Regions from separate parts of the Priestia sp. SRI_019 genome, predicted to be linked through region 2. Evidence: riboswitches for the same ligand, from Rfam matches in the RefSeq annotation. Region 2 holds a riboswitch; each other region holds the start of a gene.
What was found. A riboswitch is a leader RNA that binds a small molecule or an ion and turns the genes downstream of it on or off. The one in region 2 is predicted to bind cyclic di-AMP.
Positions count from the first base shown of each region.

Region 1: linked by a shared signal. The riboswitch ahead of AC2YJL_RS05035 (potassium channel family protein) and the one ahead of AC2YJL_RS08800 (potassium-transporting ATPase subunit F) in region 2 are both predicted to bind cyclic di-AMP.
Region 3: linked by a shared signal. The riboswitch ahead of AC2YJL_RS04340 (dicarboxylate/amino acid:cation symporter) and the one ahead of AC2YJL_RS08800 (potassium-transporting ATPase subunit F) in region 2 are both predicted to bind cyclic di-AMP.

Region 1 is NZ_JBYCZN010000001.1:985,315-990,954, forward strand. It holds gene AC2YJL_RS05020 (peptidylprolyl isomerase) at 1-272, shown strand, start outside; gene AC2YJL_RS05025 (Lrp/AsnC family transcriptional regulator) at 746-1,201, opposite strand; gene AC2YJL_RS05030 (carboxymuconolactone decarboxylase family protein) at 1,322-1,780, shown strand; cyclic di-AMP (ydaO/yuaA leader) riboswitch at 1,896-2,040, shown strand; gene AC2YJL_RS05035 (potassium channel family protein) at 2,165-2,824, shown strand; gene AC2YJL_RS05040 (TrkH family potassium uptake protein) at 2,828-4,147, shown strand; gene AC2YJL_RS05045 (YjcZ family sporulation protein) at 4,473-4,553, shown strand; gene AC2YJL_RS05050 (YjcZ family sporulation protein) at 4,742-4,828, opposite strand; gene AC2YJL_RS05055 (tetratricopeptide repeat protein) at 5,003-5,500, shown strand.
Region 2 is NZ_JBYCZN010000001.1:1,604,369-1,610,008, reverse strand. It holds gene kdpB (potassium-transporting ATPase subunit KdpB) at 1-447, opposite strand, end outside; gene kdpA (potassium-transporting ATPase subunit KdpA) at 469-2,130, opposite strand; gene AC2YJL_RS08800 (potassium-transporting ATPase subunit F) at 2,036-2,236, opposite strand; cyclic di-AMP (ydaO/yuaA leader) riboswitch at 2,618-2,758, opposite strand; gene AC2YJL_RS08795 (hypothetical protein) at 2,774-2,911, opposite strand; cyclic di-AMP (ydaO/yuaA leader) riboswitch at 2,984-3,126, opposite strand; gene murG (undecaprenyldiphospho-muramoylpentapeptide beta-N-acetylglucosaminyltransferase) at 3,285-4,352, opposite strand; gene AC2YJL_RS08785 (CHY zinc finger protein) at 4,530-4,865, shown strand; gene AC2YJL_RS08780 (ArsR/SmtB family transcription factor) at 4,885-5,199, opposite strand; gene AC2YJL_RS08775 (putative quinol monooxygenase) at 5,404-5,640, shown strand, end outside.
Region 3 is NZ_JBYCZN010000001.1:851,501-857,140, reverse strand. It holds gene AC2YJL_RS04345 (aspartate aminotransferase family protein) at 1-994, opposite strand, end outside; gene AC2YJL_RS04340 (dicarboxylate/amino acid:cation symporter) at 1,103-2,338, opposite strand; cyclic di-AMP (ydaO/yuaA leader) riboswitch at 2,519-2,673, opposite strand; gene AC2YJL_RS04335 (NAD(P)/FAD-dependent oxidoreductase) at 3,278-4,747, opposite strand; gene AC2YJL_RS04330 (ATP-binding protein) at 4,965-5,640, opposite strand, start outside.

The DNA.
Region 1 (5,640 bases), 620 kb from region 2:
AGACAATCAGCAAAATAGAGAATGCTGATAACCTAAAGCTTTCAAGTCTATCTTCCTCTTTTATAGATGTTTTAAAAAAACAGCACATCGGAGAGAGTAGTGAGCCCATTAAAATGGGTAAAGTCTATTATATTCTTATTTTAAAACAAAAAGATAAAAAAACGGAATCAGAAGTCAAAGAAGAAATGATGAAAGAACTTGTTTTGAATCATATCAACCGGTATATCCAGGATGAACTGCCAAGGTTTCACGTGACTTTCAACCTTAGGTAGTTCCCTTTTATATAGATTGATTGTTTTCAAAAAACAAGCAGGTAAAAGAGCTTTCTATTAATAGAGAGCTCTTTTACATTTTTAAGTAGACAGAAATGTCGGCACCTGATAAAATGAAGTTGTAAAACTTTCATTATTCGGAAAATTTATACCCTCCAGCTTTGGAGGGTTATTTTTTATGCTGTTGGACGAATAAAAGAGGCTGGGACAAAAGTAGTTTCGTTAAAGGGAGATTCGAACGCGTTTGATTCTTGATGGAGAATCAAACGCGTTCGGTTTTTTCTTATTGACAGGGTAAACGTAGGTTTAATCTATTTATTTGTTTCTGGCTGTTGATTAGAGGGCAAGGCGAAGACTCCTGTGCGGAAAGCGAAGCCTGAAACGGAAATCAACAGCAGTGTCAAAAGTGATTCATACGAGCTTATTGATTCCATTGTTCGCTTTTAGATTGGATTGCTTTCGTTACGTTTCAATCACTTTTCATCTTTTAAATGACTCAATAATGCAGGAGCCATCTCCACGTGAGAAAGAGCGATATGTGAAATCGTTTTGGCATAAGGTGTAATTTCGTTAATAAATTGTTCGAGTACGTTCAGGTGAGGAAGCTGAAGCTTTGTAATAAAGCAGGCTTGCCCGGCGATGCGTTCACAGAATAAAGCGTAGGGATACTGAGAAATAAATCGTTTAAAACGCTCGTGCTCGCCGTTTTTCATCGTTACTTCAATAAAACACGACACGGGCAAATGTAGCTTTTCATAATCAATATCGATTGTATATCCTTTTATAATGCCAAAGCTCTCTAGCTGGCGTACTCGCTCTGCCACCGAAGGAGGAGACAAATTAATTTGTTTTCCTAGCTCTCGTAAAGAAAGGCGGCTGTTTTGCTGCAGCGCCTGCAAAATCGATAAATCAATTTCATCAATTTTCAATTGAAAACCTTCTTTCTTATTAACGTTTCATTTGATTAGTAATAATAGATAAGATGTTTTATATGTAATCTGAAATTCCCATTTTTCTTACTATAATAATTAAAAAGGAGTGAGTAAAAAATGGCAAGAGTTTTGTTAGCAAACGAAGAGGGAACAAATTTTGAAAAAGCATTGAATTTAATTCCGCATGTAAAAAGATTGTATGATGAGCTTTACGACACGCTTTGGAACAGCGATATAGTAGAGAGAGAGACCAAGGAAAAAATGAGGCTTTATCTAGCAGGTGTTAACGGCTGTGAGACGTGTATGAGCATGTCATATGTAGGCGATGAGACGCTTAATCAAAAAGTGTTAAGAGAAAAAGAGCTGGAAGAAAAAGATCGACTGCTGTTTCGATTTATTGATGTGTACCGAGTGCGTCCAAGGGAGTTGACCGATGCTGACATGGATCAATTAAAAAAATTTTACAGTGATACGCAGCTGTTAGAGCTTTTGGCTGTTATTAATTTATTTGATCAATTTCACAAAATGATTGTCAGTTTAGATTTATATGATTTTTGCAGCTTGCAGCGCAAGTGAGGCCTTCGCTAAAAATATCTTGACAGACAAAATTCACAGGAGTAAGATAGCTTTCGTGAAGTGAAACGTATCATGAATCGAATCGATTATTCTAAAAAATAGATCAAAGACATTTGAATAAAAATCGCTTAATCCATTACGGAGCGGAGGACCCATTATTTACGCACATATTGTGCTCCGGGGTGAATCCTTAAAAAGGTAGGGTTACTCTTAAAACCCGAACCCGACAGCTAACTTCGCAAGCGTTTTGAGGGGGAAGAGTGTGAAAAAACACAGGAGCCTTCCTGTGTTTTTTTGCGCTTTTTTTAAGAAAAAGATGTAATTTTTTAGAAAAAGTATAAGCTAAGAGAACACACAGCAGTTGAAGAAAGGAATAAATACATTATGAAAAAACAGTTTGCTGTATTGGGATTAGGTCGTTTTGGAGGCAGTTTGGTTGAAGAGTTTGCAAATCTGGATGTGGATGTGCTCGCTATTGACCGCAATCAGGAGGTAGTAAATAAATTTAGCAACTCAGCTACATATGTTGTGCAAGCAAACGCGATTGATGAAGCTAGCTTAAAGGGGCTAGGTATCCGCAATGTTGATCATGCGCTTATTTCGTTTGGGGATGATATCGAAGCAAGCGTGCTCGCAACGATGCTTTTAAAAGATATGGGCGTTAAGCAAGTATGGGTAAAAGCGGTGAATATGTATCATCAAAAGGTACTGGAGAAAATAGGAGCGGACAAAGTCATTCATCCTGAGCGCGATATTGCTAAGCGTATTGCTCATCACGTGGTGTCAGAAAAAATCATTGATTACATTGAACTGTCAAAGGATTATAGTATTGTCGAAATTGTCGCTTCTAAGAAACTTCATAATAAAACGCTGTTTGATTTAAACATTCGTGCCAAGTACGGCTGCAATATTATCGGCTTTCAGCGAAAAGACGGGGAAATGGTGATTTCGCCTACCGCGCATGAAATAATTGAACAAGGAGATATGCTGATTGTTATCGGACATAACCGCGATTTGAACCGTTTTGAAGAAGAAGGAGTTTAACTCATGAAAAAACAAATCATTAAACTCACTCCTCCGCAGCTGCTTGTCTCCATTTTTGGCGGAGGAATTATTATTGGTGCTCTTCTATTGATGATGCCTTTTTCTACTACCGAGCCAATCCGATGGGTAGACGCCCTTTTTACATCTACTTCCGCTATGACAGTGACCGGCTTAGCCGTCGTAGATACAGGTACGCGTTTTACCGTCATCGGTCAAACGATTATTATGCTGCTAATTCAAATAGGCGGTCTTGGCATTATGTCATTTGCCGTGTTGATTTTTATAATGCTAGGTAAAAAAATTGGCTTTAAAGAGCGCGTGCTCGTTCAGCAGGCATTAAATCAAACGAGCGTCGGCGGAGTTGTCCTGCTAGTTAAAAGGCTGTTTATCTTTTCATTTTTAATTGAATTTGTTGCACTTATCTTTTTAGCAATACGCTGGGTTCCGGAATTCGGATGGTCTAAGGGGCTGTTCTTTAGCTTGTTTCATTCAATTTCAGCTTTTAATAACGCAGGGTTTGGACTACTGTCGGATAACTTAGTGCAGTATGTTGGAGATCCTATTATTAACATAACGATTTCTTTTTTGTTCATCATTGGCGGGTTAGGGTTTACCGTTCTTGCTGATATGTGGGTGAAAAAATCGTATAAAAAACTAACGCTCCATTCAAAAATTATGATTGTCAGCACGTTTGCCATTAATGTGATTGCCATGCTTTTTATTTTTTTCTTAGAGTACAGCAATTCGCATACGCTCGGAAGTTTATCATTAGGAGACAAAGTATGGGCTTCTTATTTTCAAGCGGTAACGACAAGAACCGCTGGATTTAATACAATCGATTTAGCTCACCTGCATGACGCAACGGTCTTTTTAATGGTCTTATTAATGTTTATTGGTGCAGGAAGTGCGTCAACAGGAGGCGGTATCAAACTCACGACGTTTGTGGTGATTATTTTTTCTGTATGGGCATTTTTACGAAGCCGGGAAGATATTGTGCTATTAAAGAGACGACTTCTTCCTCTTCACGTGTTTAAGGCACTAGCCATCACGATGATTTCAATTATGTTTGTATTTGGGGCCATTTTCCTGTTAAATATTTCGGAAAACCTGCCGTTTGTAAAAATTATGTTTGAAGTTGTTTCTGCGTTTGGAACAGTAGGTTTATCAATGGGAGCAACTCCTGAGCTTTCGTACTTTGGACGCGTAATTATTATCTTTATCATGTTTTTAGGAAAAGTGGGGCCATTAACGCTTGCGTTTTCATTATCTAAGCAAAAGCGCGAAGCCGTTCGTTATCCAAATGAAGATATAATGCTAGGGTAGAAAAATCGCCTTCGATGAGGCGATTTTTTATATTATTTATACGTTCAAGACATATAAGAAGTTACGCACAAAACAGTTGCGATGAATAAAAAGAAGGCAAAGACAAGAACACTGGGCAATTTGGAATGTCGGCGCATTAAAGATCCCCCTTTTTTATAGTAAAAAAATCTCTTACTATATATAACGAAAGAAACAAAAATATGATTCACTTTTTTGACGAAATTTGAAGGTTTTTCTCGTTAAAAAAATCCGCACCCCTGTCCTAAACATTTTGCCAAGCTGTTGCATACACTAAAAGCAGATAACAGGAAGTGAGGGATGGTACGTGGGAAAACAAAATTTTGCGTTAATCGTTGTGTTATTTGTTTTACTTGTTATTGTAGGTGCATCTGGCTTTCGCTTTTAAACGTTAACTTTATTTGCGCATAGCTCCCGTCAAAAAGGGCATACTAGGCGGAAGTAAAAAACAAAAATTTCTTCAATATTGCCGAACAATGAGTTCCTCTACTCATTCATCTAATCGGTATGTAGCCATGCGAAAGCATGGTTTTTTTTGAAATAAGAGGATGAATGATGTTCATCCCCTCTAAAAAATTAGTAGTAGCAAGAACATCCTACGATTACTAATAGAATAAATAAAACAACGATAAATGAAAAACCAAAACCGCCTTTTGCGCCCATATGTGTAACCCCCTTTAGTAAGAGTCTCTATATCCTATGTACTAATTGGGTTAAGTGATTGAGAAATTTGCCTATTTTTTAACGGTAACGATCTTTTGAGAAGACTGAAGAACACTTACTTTTTTCATTTGTGCAGAAATCCTTTATGATAAAGAGGAAAAGGAGGGCAAAGTGGTGGGAATACATGTAGAATACGTCATGAATCAGCTAGAAGAGGGTAAGTGGAAAGAGATCAAACGTGAAATTCAACAAGAAATGAAGAAAAAACCTCAAGCATCTGATTTGTACTGTTACTTAGCGGTTTGTTTAGCAAAGCAAATCGAAGAATCAATTATTTTTGAAAAAATGGTATTAAATTTAGAAATGGACCGAGCTCTTCATCAGGCACTAACATTAAATCCATCTTCAAGCTTGGCGCACTTCGTTCGAGGAATAAAATACCGGGAAACTCCGCTTATGTTTGGAGGGGATTACGAAAAATCGCTATCTTATTTGCAGCGGGCGCGAGATCTTGGTTTTGAAGGGATTATGCTGCCGCTCGAACTCGCCAAAACCTATATTCAATTAAAAGAAATGGAAAAAGCAAAAGAACAAATCGCCTATGCCCGGGAAATCAATCCTACTCACGGAGATATTAAAAAAGTCGAAAACATGCTGCAAACAGGACGGTGAATCAAAAGTCCTGTTTTATTTTTGGTTTTAAGGAAACATATGCTGATTTTCATAAAGAATTGCTTTTTATATAACAATAAGAATATTTGTAAAAATTTTAAGAAGTGCATGTAAGTCCAACGACTTCTTAACTGCTAGAT
Region 2 (5,640 bases):
TTGTGAAACGACGACGATATCTCCTTTTTTTAGTTGCGATGCCGACACTTGTATCATTTGCCCGTTTCCAAGTTTATTAGCTGTAATATCCCCTTTAGACTGTTTTAATGAGTTTGCCTGTGCTTTTCCCCGACCTTCTGCCAATGCCTCTGCAAAATTAGCAAAAACAATTGTAAAAAATAACACGAGGGATACGGCAATATTAAAGCCTGCGCTTACTGTACTTTCTCCGAAAAGGTCTGGAACAACAGCTAAAAAAAGCGTAATAACAAACCCGATTTCTACTACGAACATGATAGGATTTTTTATCATCGTTCTTGGACTTAGCTTGATAAAAGCCTGCTTTACTGATTGAATAAAAATCGATGAAGTTTGTTTATCTACAGAACCTTGAATGTGACTGTTACGATCCAATTCAAGATTATTCGTAAAATTCCGTTTATTCATTATAATCCTCCGCTTTCTTGATTACAGTGTCAAATACTCAGCAACCGGCCCAAGTACAAGCACTGGGAAAAACGTAAGTGCTCCTACAATAACGGTAGTTCCAATTAAAATGCCGCTAAATAAAGACGTATCCGTTTTAAATGTCCCAGGTGTTTCAGGAATAAGCTGCTTGGATGCTAGTGAGCTCGATACCGCCAGCATCGTAATTAGTCCGAAGTAGCGTCCAATATACATAACAATTGCCGTAGAAATGTTCCAAAACGGCGTTGCATCACCTAGTCCTTCAAAACCAGATCCATTGTTTGCTGCTGATGATGTAAATTCATACAGTGCCTGACTTAAGCCGTGAAAGCCTGGGTTTGATATACCTTCTATTCCCAAATGAGTAGTGAGCGCTACGGCTGTTCCTCCTAAAATTAGCAGCGGCTGCAGAATAAGCGTCACGGCGATGAGCTTCATTTCTTTTCCTTCAATTTTTTTACCTACGTATTCTGGTGTTCTGCCAACCATTAAACCTGATAAAAATACGGCAATGATGACGTACATCATCACATTCATAAACCCTGCTCCAACACCGCCAAATACGGTATTTAACATCATATTTCCAAGCGTCAATAACCCGGTAAGAGGCGTAAGAGTATCGTGCATGGTGTTGACTGCACCTGTTTCACTTGCTGTCGTCACGATGGCGTACAGAGTTGACATACCGACACCAAAACGGACTTCTTTCCCTTCCATATAACCGCTCGCTTCATTTAGGTGAAAAGCACCAAGTCTTGGATTACCGCCCCACTCTGTTACAAACGCTGTGCTTAAAATAACGATAAACAGCATACTCATCGCTACAAACAAGATGCGGCCTTGCTTACGCTGTCCGATCATTTTTCCGTACGTAAAAGGAAGTGCTGTTGGCAATAAAAGCATAAGGACGATTTGTAATACATTGCTTAACGCGTTAGGATTTTCAAACGGATGGGCTGAATTAACACCAAAAAACCCCCCTCCGTTGTTGCCTAGCTCTTTAATTGAAAGAAAAGAAGCAACTGGTCCCCTTTCTATTTGCTGTGTTGCCCCCTCTAATGTATGGGCAGTCACCGTTCCGCTTAACGTTTGAGGGACACCTAAAAACATAAATAAAATGCCTGTTATAAAAGCGATAGGAAGTAAAACACGCGTAATTGACTTTACAAAATCAACAAAAAAGTTTCCCATTTCCTTCCCTGCCAACCCGCGAATAAAAGCGATTGCTGCTGCAAGTGCCGTTGCTGGTGCAGCAAACATCATAAATACAACGGCTGCCATCTGCGAGAAATAGGACAAACCTGATTCACCGCTGTAGTGCTGCAAGTTCGTATTTGTCATAAAACTAATGGCCGTGTTAAAAGCAAGGGCCGGATCCATTCCTTTGATGTGGCTTGGGTTAAGCGGCAGTACCCCTTGAAACCGGAAGATAATGTACACCACAAAAATCATAAACGTATTCGCCAAAACGAGAGCAAGTGCATATTGCTTCCACGTCTGATTGTATCCTTTGATTCCTGCTGCTTTAAACATCACCGTTTCTATCTTTCCTACCAAGCTAGTGTTTTTATCGTTTGAAAACACATTCGCTATATAAATACCTACGGGCTTTGCAATAAGCGCTACAAAAACAAGCAGCAGCGCAACTGATAGTAGAAAAATCCCCACGTTTTATTCCTCCGCTTATTAAAAAATGTTCTGGATTTAACAGTACATATACTAAATAAATTAAAACGAGAACTGAAATACCTAGCAAAATGAACGACATGTTCACTTCTCCTCTCTTTCATCTACTACATGAGACGACCAGCAAATAATTCCGTACATAGCAGCTGTTAATATGACAAGCGTTCCAAGCATGATCATATCCAAGTTGCTCCCTCCTAACTGTTTCTTACTACCAATGATTGTCTGAGCTTAGTGACTGTTACTGTGCGTAAAGCATCACGCCCAAGTGAGCTAGCTGCGAAAGGTTATCTTTGATTGTTTATTCCTCACGTATTGTTAATCACGTTTTAACAGCCCTACTATAGCCTCTTTACGGTGCAGACATAACCTGCTCTCCTGTTTTTTTATTAAAAAAACCGCAGAAGAGAGTCCTCTTCCGCGGTTTAATGCACGACAAATAAGCCGTGATCGACACGAATTTTTTTACTCCCAAAACGCTTACGGAGTTAGCTGTCGGATTCGGGTTATGGAAGTAACCCTACTCAGTTAAGAGATTCACCCCTAGTACATACGTACAAAATATTGGGTCCCCCGCTCATAATTGATTAAGCGTATATTTGTTATTTAATTTTTAGGCTTAATTATGTTTTTTACTGCTGCGTTTAATACTTTGATTAGCCAACGTAGACAAATAGCGGTTTGCTAGATCAAAAGATTGCTGATCGCATATTGCGCGATATTCAATCATTTGAATCATTTGCTTAGATAGATGCATCTTGACGCTCCTTTCACCTATATTTTGAAAGGAACGCGCTATCCGCTGTTATAGAAAACGACCACGATTACACCATCCTCTCTCTTAACGCTTACGAAGTTAGCTGACGGGTTCGGGTCAAGAAAGTAACCCTACTCAGTTAAGAGATTCACCCCTAATAATTGGGTCCTCCGCTCTTTCCCTCTCTTTCAGGAAAGACTCAGCGTTTCACTGTGGAACGTTTCATGAGAGTAATCTTACTCCTGTTAAAATTTACTGTCAACAACATTTTTTGAAATTTTAAAATCTTTATTTTTTGCTGTTTATTCATTATTTTAAAATAATAGATTCAAAGAAAAAAAGCGTTCTTATCTCCTCGATAAGAACGCTTTTTTTAGCTCATTTTCTCAATTTCATTTACAAGAATTGAAATGGCATCCGTTTTTGTTGCTTCACGCATTGTACGCTTCATCGTACTTGCCTGCTGCTGAAGTTCATTTACTTCACGCAAAAACACTTCTTTTGTTAACTGTTCTTCTTCCACAACCATACAGTAGCCTTTTTTCTTAAAGGACTGTGCATTTAAAATTTGATCTCCTCGACTTTGTGCTTTTGATAAAGGAATAATCATCATCGGTTTATGAAGGGCTAAAAACTCAAATATGGCATTGGATCCGCCGCGTGTAATCACATAATCAGTCGCTGCTAGAACATCTGGAAGCTGTTCATTGACATATTCTAACTGACGGTAGCCCGACTCTTTTTCAAGGCTTGTATCAATATTGCCTTTTCCGCACAGGTGTACAATTTGAAATTTCTTTTGCAGTTCAGGCAAGGATTCTCGAACAACTTCATTGATGCGGCGTGCTCCTAAACTTCCGCCCATAATCGTTAAAATTGGGCGCTTATCATAAAAGCGAAGCCAGCTTTCCCCGTTCGCTGCGCTTCCGCTAAATAATTCTTTTCGAATAGGTGAACCAACAACCTGCACTTTTTCTTTTGGAAAATAGTTTGCCGCTTCATCAAAAGAAGTAAAAATTTTAGTGGCAAATTTCTGCGCAATTTTATTTGCCAGTCCCGGTGTTAAGTCACTTTCATGAATGAACACGGGAATGTTTAACGATTTAGCAGCCATTACAACAGGAACTGTGACAAAACCGCCTTTTGAAAACACAAGAGAAGGCTTTAACTTTTTCAGCACGCGACGTGCATCGCCAACTCCTTTTGCTACTCGAAATACATCTTTTACATTTTCCATATCTACGTAGCGACGTAGCTTACCGCTTGAAATTGCATGATATGGAACGTTTAATTTTGTAATTAATTCTTTCTCGATACCATTGTGAGAACCGACATAATGGATATCCCATTTTTCACTGTCTAATTCTTTCATAATGGCAATGTTTGGTGTTACGTGTCCAGCTGTTCCGCCTCCGGTAAAAACGATAACTTGCTTACTCATTTTTTCTTCCTCTCTTTACTTCACTTAATTGATCTGTTTTAACATCAATTTTTATCTGATCTTTTTAGCATGCAATCTGACATGTAAAACGATGGTTTTATTATAGCATTTTTCTTTTTACATATGTATGATAAGGCGTATAAAAGCATGCTATACTTTTCATAGGGAGTGATGATAATGAACAAATCTGCACCTGTCGTAAAAGGTGATACGGTGGATTCCGAAACGCGCTGCATGCACTATCGTACGGATAAAGATATTATTGCAATAAAATTTTATTGCTGTAATACATATTATCCATGCTATCAATGTCATAACGGACATGCTGATCATGATATTAAAACGTGGCCAAAAGCTATGTTTAATGAAAAAGCTATTCTTTGCGGAGTATGTAAACATGAGTTATCAATTCATGAATATTTAACCTGTAACTCGACTTGCCCTCACTGTCGTTCTTCTTTTAATCCCGGATGCAGCCTGCATGGACACATTTATTTTGAACAAAAAAGCTGAACAAAACGTAGTTCAGCTTTTAAAATAACTGCTCATCTATATTTATAATGGAAGGAAGCAGACCTGGGAACAATTCCTCAAGTTCTTCTAAACGCAAGGAATAATAGTGCTGCGTACCTTCTATACGTAGTTTGATAATTCCAGCTTCGCGAAGTACTTTAATATGATGTGATAGCGTTGATTTTGATACATTTAATTTTTGATAATACGAACAGGTCTGCTCCTTTCTTGTCGCTAAACACTGTACAATTCGCAGCCGGTTAGGATCACTCAACGCGTGTAAAATAGGCGTTAATTTAATTTCAGATTTCGGTGGTTGATAAGGTTTTCTCATGCTTAAAATATAACACAGCTTCTTTTGTGTATCAATGTTCGATAACTTTCGAACTAAATTCCTTGCACTGTTATTTAATCGGTGTTATAGTTTCATTGTTCGATGATATTCGAACTTATCTTCATTTTAATCATAAATTGAATGAAAGATTAAAAACAAAACAAATAATATAAAGCACCATCATTATTAAAGGAGGAATCACCCATGATTCATTTACAAGCTTCAATGAAAGTTAACCCAGCAAAAAGAGAAGAATTTTTAGAAAACGTACAAGAACTAATTAAGCATTCTTTACAAGAAGAAGGAAACAGCAACTATCAACTATTTGAAGATGCTTTTACACCTAACACATTTATGATGATTGAAGAGTGGAAAAGCGAAGAAGCAATTCAAGCCCACAATAAATCAGCTCACTTCCAAAGTTTTGTAGCATTTGCTCAA
Region 3 (5,640 bases), 750 kb from region 2:
CTACTTCTTGAACAAGATCATGCTTTTCAATATAGGTTAAAACAGCTATTCCTACAGCGGATGACAGCGGATTAGCGCTTAGCGTATGTCCGCTCATAATTAATTTGGATCCGTTCATGATAGGTTCAATCGTTTTGCTGCTAGCCAACGTAACGGCTATTGGTGTATATCCTGCTCCCACTCCTTTTCCAAGCGTCATGATGTCTGGTTTAACTCCCCAGTGCTCATACGCAAACATCACGCCTGTACGCCCAACTCCCGTCATGACTTCATCCGCAATCCATAACACATCATATTTATCGCAAATTTCTCTTATCACTTCATAATAACCGGGAGGAGGTGTAAGCGCTGCTCCGGCTGCTCCTACAATGGGCTCTGTAATAAAAGCAGCAATATGTTCAGGGCCGGTTCGTTTGATAACTGTTTCCAATTCGTGTGCACAAGCAAGATTACAGGATGGATAGGTTTGATGAAACGGACATCGATAGCAATAAGGAGGTGAAACCGAAGGATAATCTTCAAGCAACGACGAGAAGCGTTTTCGTCTTCCAACGTGCCCTGACATAGACAGAGCTCCTATTGTAATACCGTGATAGCTCATCCAGCGTGACAAAACCTTTGTTTTGGTTGGCTTTCCTTGCTCTTGAAAATGCTGAATTGCCGTTTTCATAGCCGTTTCAGTCGCTTCTGTCCCGCTGTTAACAAAAAAGCTCCACTGGAAATGATTGCTGCTTAATTCACATAGTTTCTTAGCTAAGGCTTCTGTTGGATCACTTGTAAACTGCGACCGATATACAAACGCAACTTTCTGTGCCTGATCGGTCATCGCATCAATGATTTCTTTTACGCCGTGTCCGATACTTGCTGTAACTGCCCCCGACGAAGCATCTATGTACCTTTTTCCATCTTGGTCGTACAAATAAATTCCTTTTCCATATGAAATAACTGGGTAGTCGTCGTCGAGCAGCGGCTTTATTACATGAGTTTTATTCATTTCCGCACTCTCCTTTCAAACATACACTCTTATTAAACTGTATGCTGAAACGAAGAGTTTCTTGCCAATAAAAAAAGCCCTAGCATATAGCTAGAGCTTTTACGCTTATTAAGCTGATTGCGTTACAGATTTATCGATACGCTTTGCTTCTGACTCTGCCACAATAACGGCACACGCAGCGTCTCCCGTAATATTTACAGATGTACGAAGCATGTCAAGCAAGCGATCAATTCCAATAATCAATCCGATACCTGCTACAGGCAAGCCAACCGAACTCAATACCATTGCTAGCATAATGAGACCAACTCCCGGCACACCTGCTGTACCAATACTAGCAAGCACCGCTGTCAATACAACCGTCACAAGAGCGCCCAGCGACAGGTCAACGCCGTATACTTGTGCAATAAAAATAGTCGCTACACCTTGCATAATTGCCGTCCCATCCATGTTAATGGTAGCACCTAACGGCTGAACAAAACTGCTGATGGACTCTGGGACACGAAGGTTTTTTTGAGCCACATTCATTGAAATCGGAAGCGTTGCATTACTGCTTGATGTACTGAATCCAACTGTCATCGCAGGAGCAAAACCTTTAAAAAATTCAATAGGGTTACGTCTGGCCATAAGAGCGACTGATCCCCCATATGTTACGATCGAATGGATAAACAGTGCGAGCACGACTACAATCATGTACAGCCCCATCGCTTTAATTGCCTCCCAGCCTTGACTTCCAACCGCGGTTGCAAGAAGCCCAAACGTTCCGTAAGGAGCAAACTTCATCACTAGATTTACAAGATACATCATCAATTCATTGCCTTGCTCGAGTAAATTGTAAAGCCCTTTTGTTTTACTTCCAAGCATTGTAATACCAAAACCGATAAAGATAGAGAAAACGATAAGTTGAAGCATATTCCCTTCAGCCATCGCTTGAATTGGGTTGACTGGAATCATATTTAAGAATGTCTCTCCAACCGGCGGTGCTTTTTCGGCTTCAAAAGAAGCGTTTTTTGTATCAAAAGATCCAAACGTACCCGGTTTAATTGCATACGCTAAAATTAAACCAATAATAATAGCAACGGTTGTTGTAACTAGGAAGTAGGAAACTGTTTTAGCCCCGATTCTTCCTAGTTTTTTAGGATCTCCTAAACCTGCTACACCTAACGTGATAGAGAAAAACACAATTGGTACAACAAGCATTTTAATTAAGCTTAAGAAAATTTGGCCAAGCGGTGTAAACAAGTACTTGTCCAGCGGAGCAAAAGCACTTGGAGCAAAAGCATTGATCAACACTCCTACAACAGCACCAGCAATTAGCGCGATAATAATCTTTGTCGATAGCTTCATAGATTTACCTCCCGTAAATAAATTATATTAGAATGATTCTAACTACCATACTTATTTTACCATGCATTGAGAACGATAACACTCAAAATATACAATATATTATAAATTTTCAGATTAATAGTTTAGGAATATTTTTATCTATACAAAAAACCATGAGAATATCATGGTTTCATAGACCTGTTATTCCCTCACTGAATGCTGACGGAGTTAGCTGTCGGATTCGGGTACGTGAGTTACCCTACTTGATTCATTCAAGATTCACCCCAAGTACACTACGCACAAATATGGGTCCCCCGTTCTCTTATAAAACAAAAGAGATTAAGCAAATAATTTTCTTTAATATTTTTGCATGATAATAATTCTTACTTTAATTAAAATTCATTTTATATGTTTCTGTCAAGTTTTTATTCAAAAATAATGCATGATTTTATCATAAAAAGTTGAGAATTGTTATATTTTAAAATATTTACATCATATTTCAATAAACCACAAATAGTTATTTAACAAGACTTAAAATCTAATGGATAAAAAATTAATTCAAAAAATAGTTTGTAAAGTGAACTTTCTTCTCATTAAATTATATTCATAAACTCGCATAATTATTCTAACATCCACGTACTTTACTGCTTTCATAAATATTTTACTCATCAAAAAATAACTCTTTCCAACTGTTGATTTTATCCTTGTATTGCTTGATATAAATTCTCTAAAATTTCACTGAATTTGTTGATAGAAATAAATGGACATTGTCAATTCGCCTTATTCTATTTAATTCTGCTCACGATAGAAATATGGATCCCGTAATACCTTTTAAAAAAGGAGCGGGTAATTATCATATAAAACTATCGGATTTGGAGCGGTACAAGTTCTTTACTTTTTACTTATTCCCTCTCGTTATTTAACACATATAAAAAAAGAGGGCGTGACGGCCTCTTTTTCTTATACAGTAACAGGTTCAGAACTTGCTTTGCGATTCTTTAATTTTTCAACAATGTCACGCGCTACCCACACACCGCACGCACTTGCCTGCGCGAGTCCTCGCGTAATACCAGCTCCGTCTCCTCCCACGTATAAACCGGAAATTTCAGTTTCAAACTTATCATTTAACTTCGGGCGGGCTGAGTAAAATTTCGCTTCCACACCGTAAAACAGCGTATGTTCAGATGCTAACCCAGGCGTTACATGATCCAGTGCTTCTGTCATTTCAATTAAGCTTTTCATCGTATTGTAAGGAAGCACTAAGCCTAAGTCACCCGGTACAGCTTCTTTTAACGTTGGTTCTAAAAAGCCCTCTTTAATTCGAGTCGCTGTTGAACGACGGCCCTTTAAAATATCTCCATACTTTTGAACAACTAAGCCCCCGTTTGACAGCATATTAGCTAATCTTGATACTTCGTGCGCATATTCGTTCGGCTGATCAAATGGATCCGAAAATTTATGAGAAACAAGCAGCGCAAAGTTCGTATTTTGACTTCCAAGCTTCGGATCTTTGTATGCGTGTCCATTTGCTAACATAATACCTGAATGATTCTCTACTACCACATGTCCTGAAGGATTGCTGCAAAACGTTCTGACTCTTGTACCTACGGACGTATTGTAAATGAATTTCCCTTCGTACAAGTGCTTGTTGATTTCTTCCATAACAACGTTGGATGTTTCTACTCGAACGCCGATGTCCACTTGATTGTTAATCATTTTCAAACGACGTTTTTTTAGTAAGTCGCTCATCCACTTCGAGCCGTCTCGACCTGGTGAAACCACCACTTTATCAGCCGTAATTCTTTCACCATTTTTCAATTCAATACCGCGCACGATATGCTGACCATCTTCTTTTTCTGTTATTAAATCGGCTACTTCCGTTTTATACTGCATATCAATTTTTTCTTTTAAGTATTCATAAATGCTTTTTAAAATTTCTAAATTTTGCTCTGTTCCTAAATGACGCACCTGGGCACGCAAGAGCTTTAATCCTGCTGCGTATCCGCGTTTTTCAATTTCACGAACTTTATCAGTTAACGGATCCGTGATCGTATCGGTTGCTCCGTGTTTTAAATTAATTTCATCCACGTATTTAATTAAATCTACCACCTGTGATTCAGACAGATAATCCGTCATCCAGCCTCCAAATTCACTTGTGATATTAAATTTCCCATCTGAATATGCGCCGGCTCCACCGAAACCATTTGTGATAGAACAAGCAGGCAAACAGCCAGCAAACTCTTTTTTGCCAACCGCAGGCGGACATTTTTCAATTTTTTTCTGAAGAATCGGACAATTACGTCGATAGATATCGTGTCCTTTATCGATTAATAAAATAGTTGCTTCCGGTAATTTTAACGTTAACTCATAGCAAGTAAAAATCCCAGCGGGTCCTGCCCCTACCACAATAACATCATAATTTGAGTTCATTGTACATTCTCCCATCATCTTTTTTCTTTGGGTAAAAGATAAAAGTTATTGACCGAATTTTCTTTTTTTATTATCATTCGGTTATTTTCTAGCCATTTGATAATATATCAAAAACAAACCCTTTAGTCAACAATATACACGAACATTAAAATAAAAAAATAAAAAAATATTCGTTTTTATTCCAATCAAATAAAAACCAGTGAACGAATAGCAAGCGCTATGAAATGTTCACTGGTTCTTTAATATATGGAAGAGCAATTTCTACTTTTGTTCCTACTCCTACTTTGCTCGCAAATGAAATATGCCCTTGATGCTGTTCGATTATCCGGTAGCTAATCATTAACCCTAGCCCCGTTCCTGTTTGTTTCGTAGAATAAAACGGTTCACCTAGCCGCGCTAAAGATTGCTCATCAATTCCGCAGCCTTCATCCTCGATAATGACCACGCCGTATTCATTTCTTTTCTCAGCGGTGACTTTAACTGTACCTTTGCTCATTGACTCAAGCGCATTTTGAATCAAATTAATAAAAACTTGTTTAAGCGCATTTTCCTCACAAAAGATTGTAATCTCATCACTAATTTCATTAATAATACGACAGTTTTTATAATTGGCGTGTGTATCTAATAGTAATGTCACGTGACGGATGATTTGATTGAGACTTTTTGGGTGGTATGAATTTTCAATTTTAGGCTTGGCAAGCGTTAAAAATTCTTGAATAATGGATTCGACGCGATTCAATTCTTCAAGCATAATATCATTGTATTCTTCGTTATACTGTTTTGATGCTTTTAACAGCTGAATAAAACCTTTAATCGCCGTCATTGGATTACGAATTTCATGTGCTACTCCTGCCGCTAACTTGCTCACCATTGTAAGCTTTTCAGATTTGCTT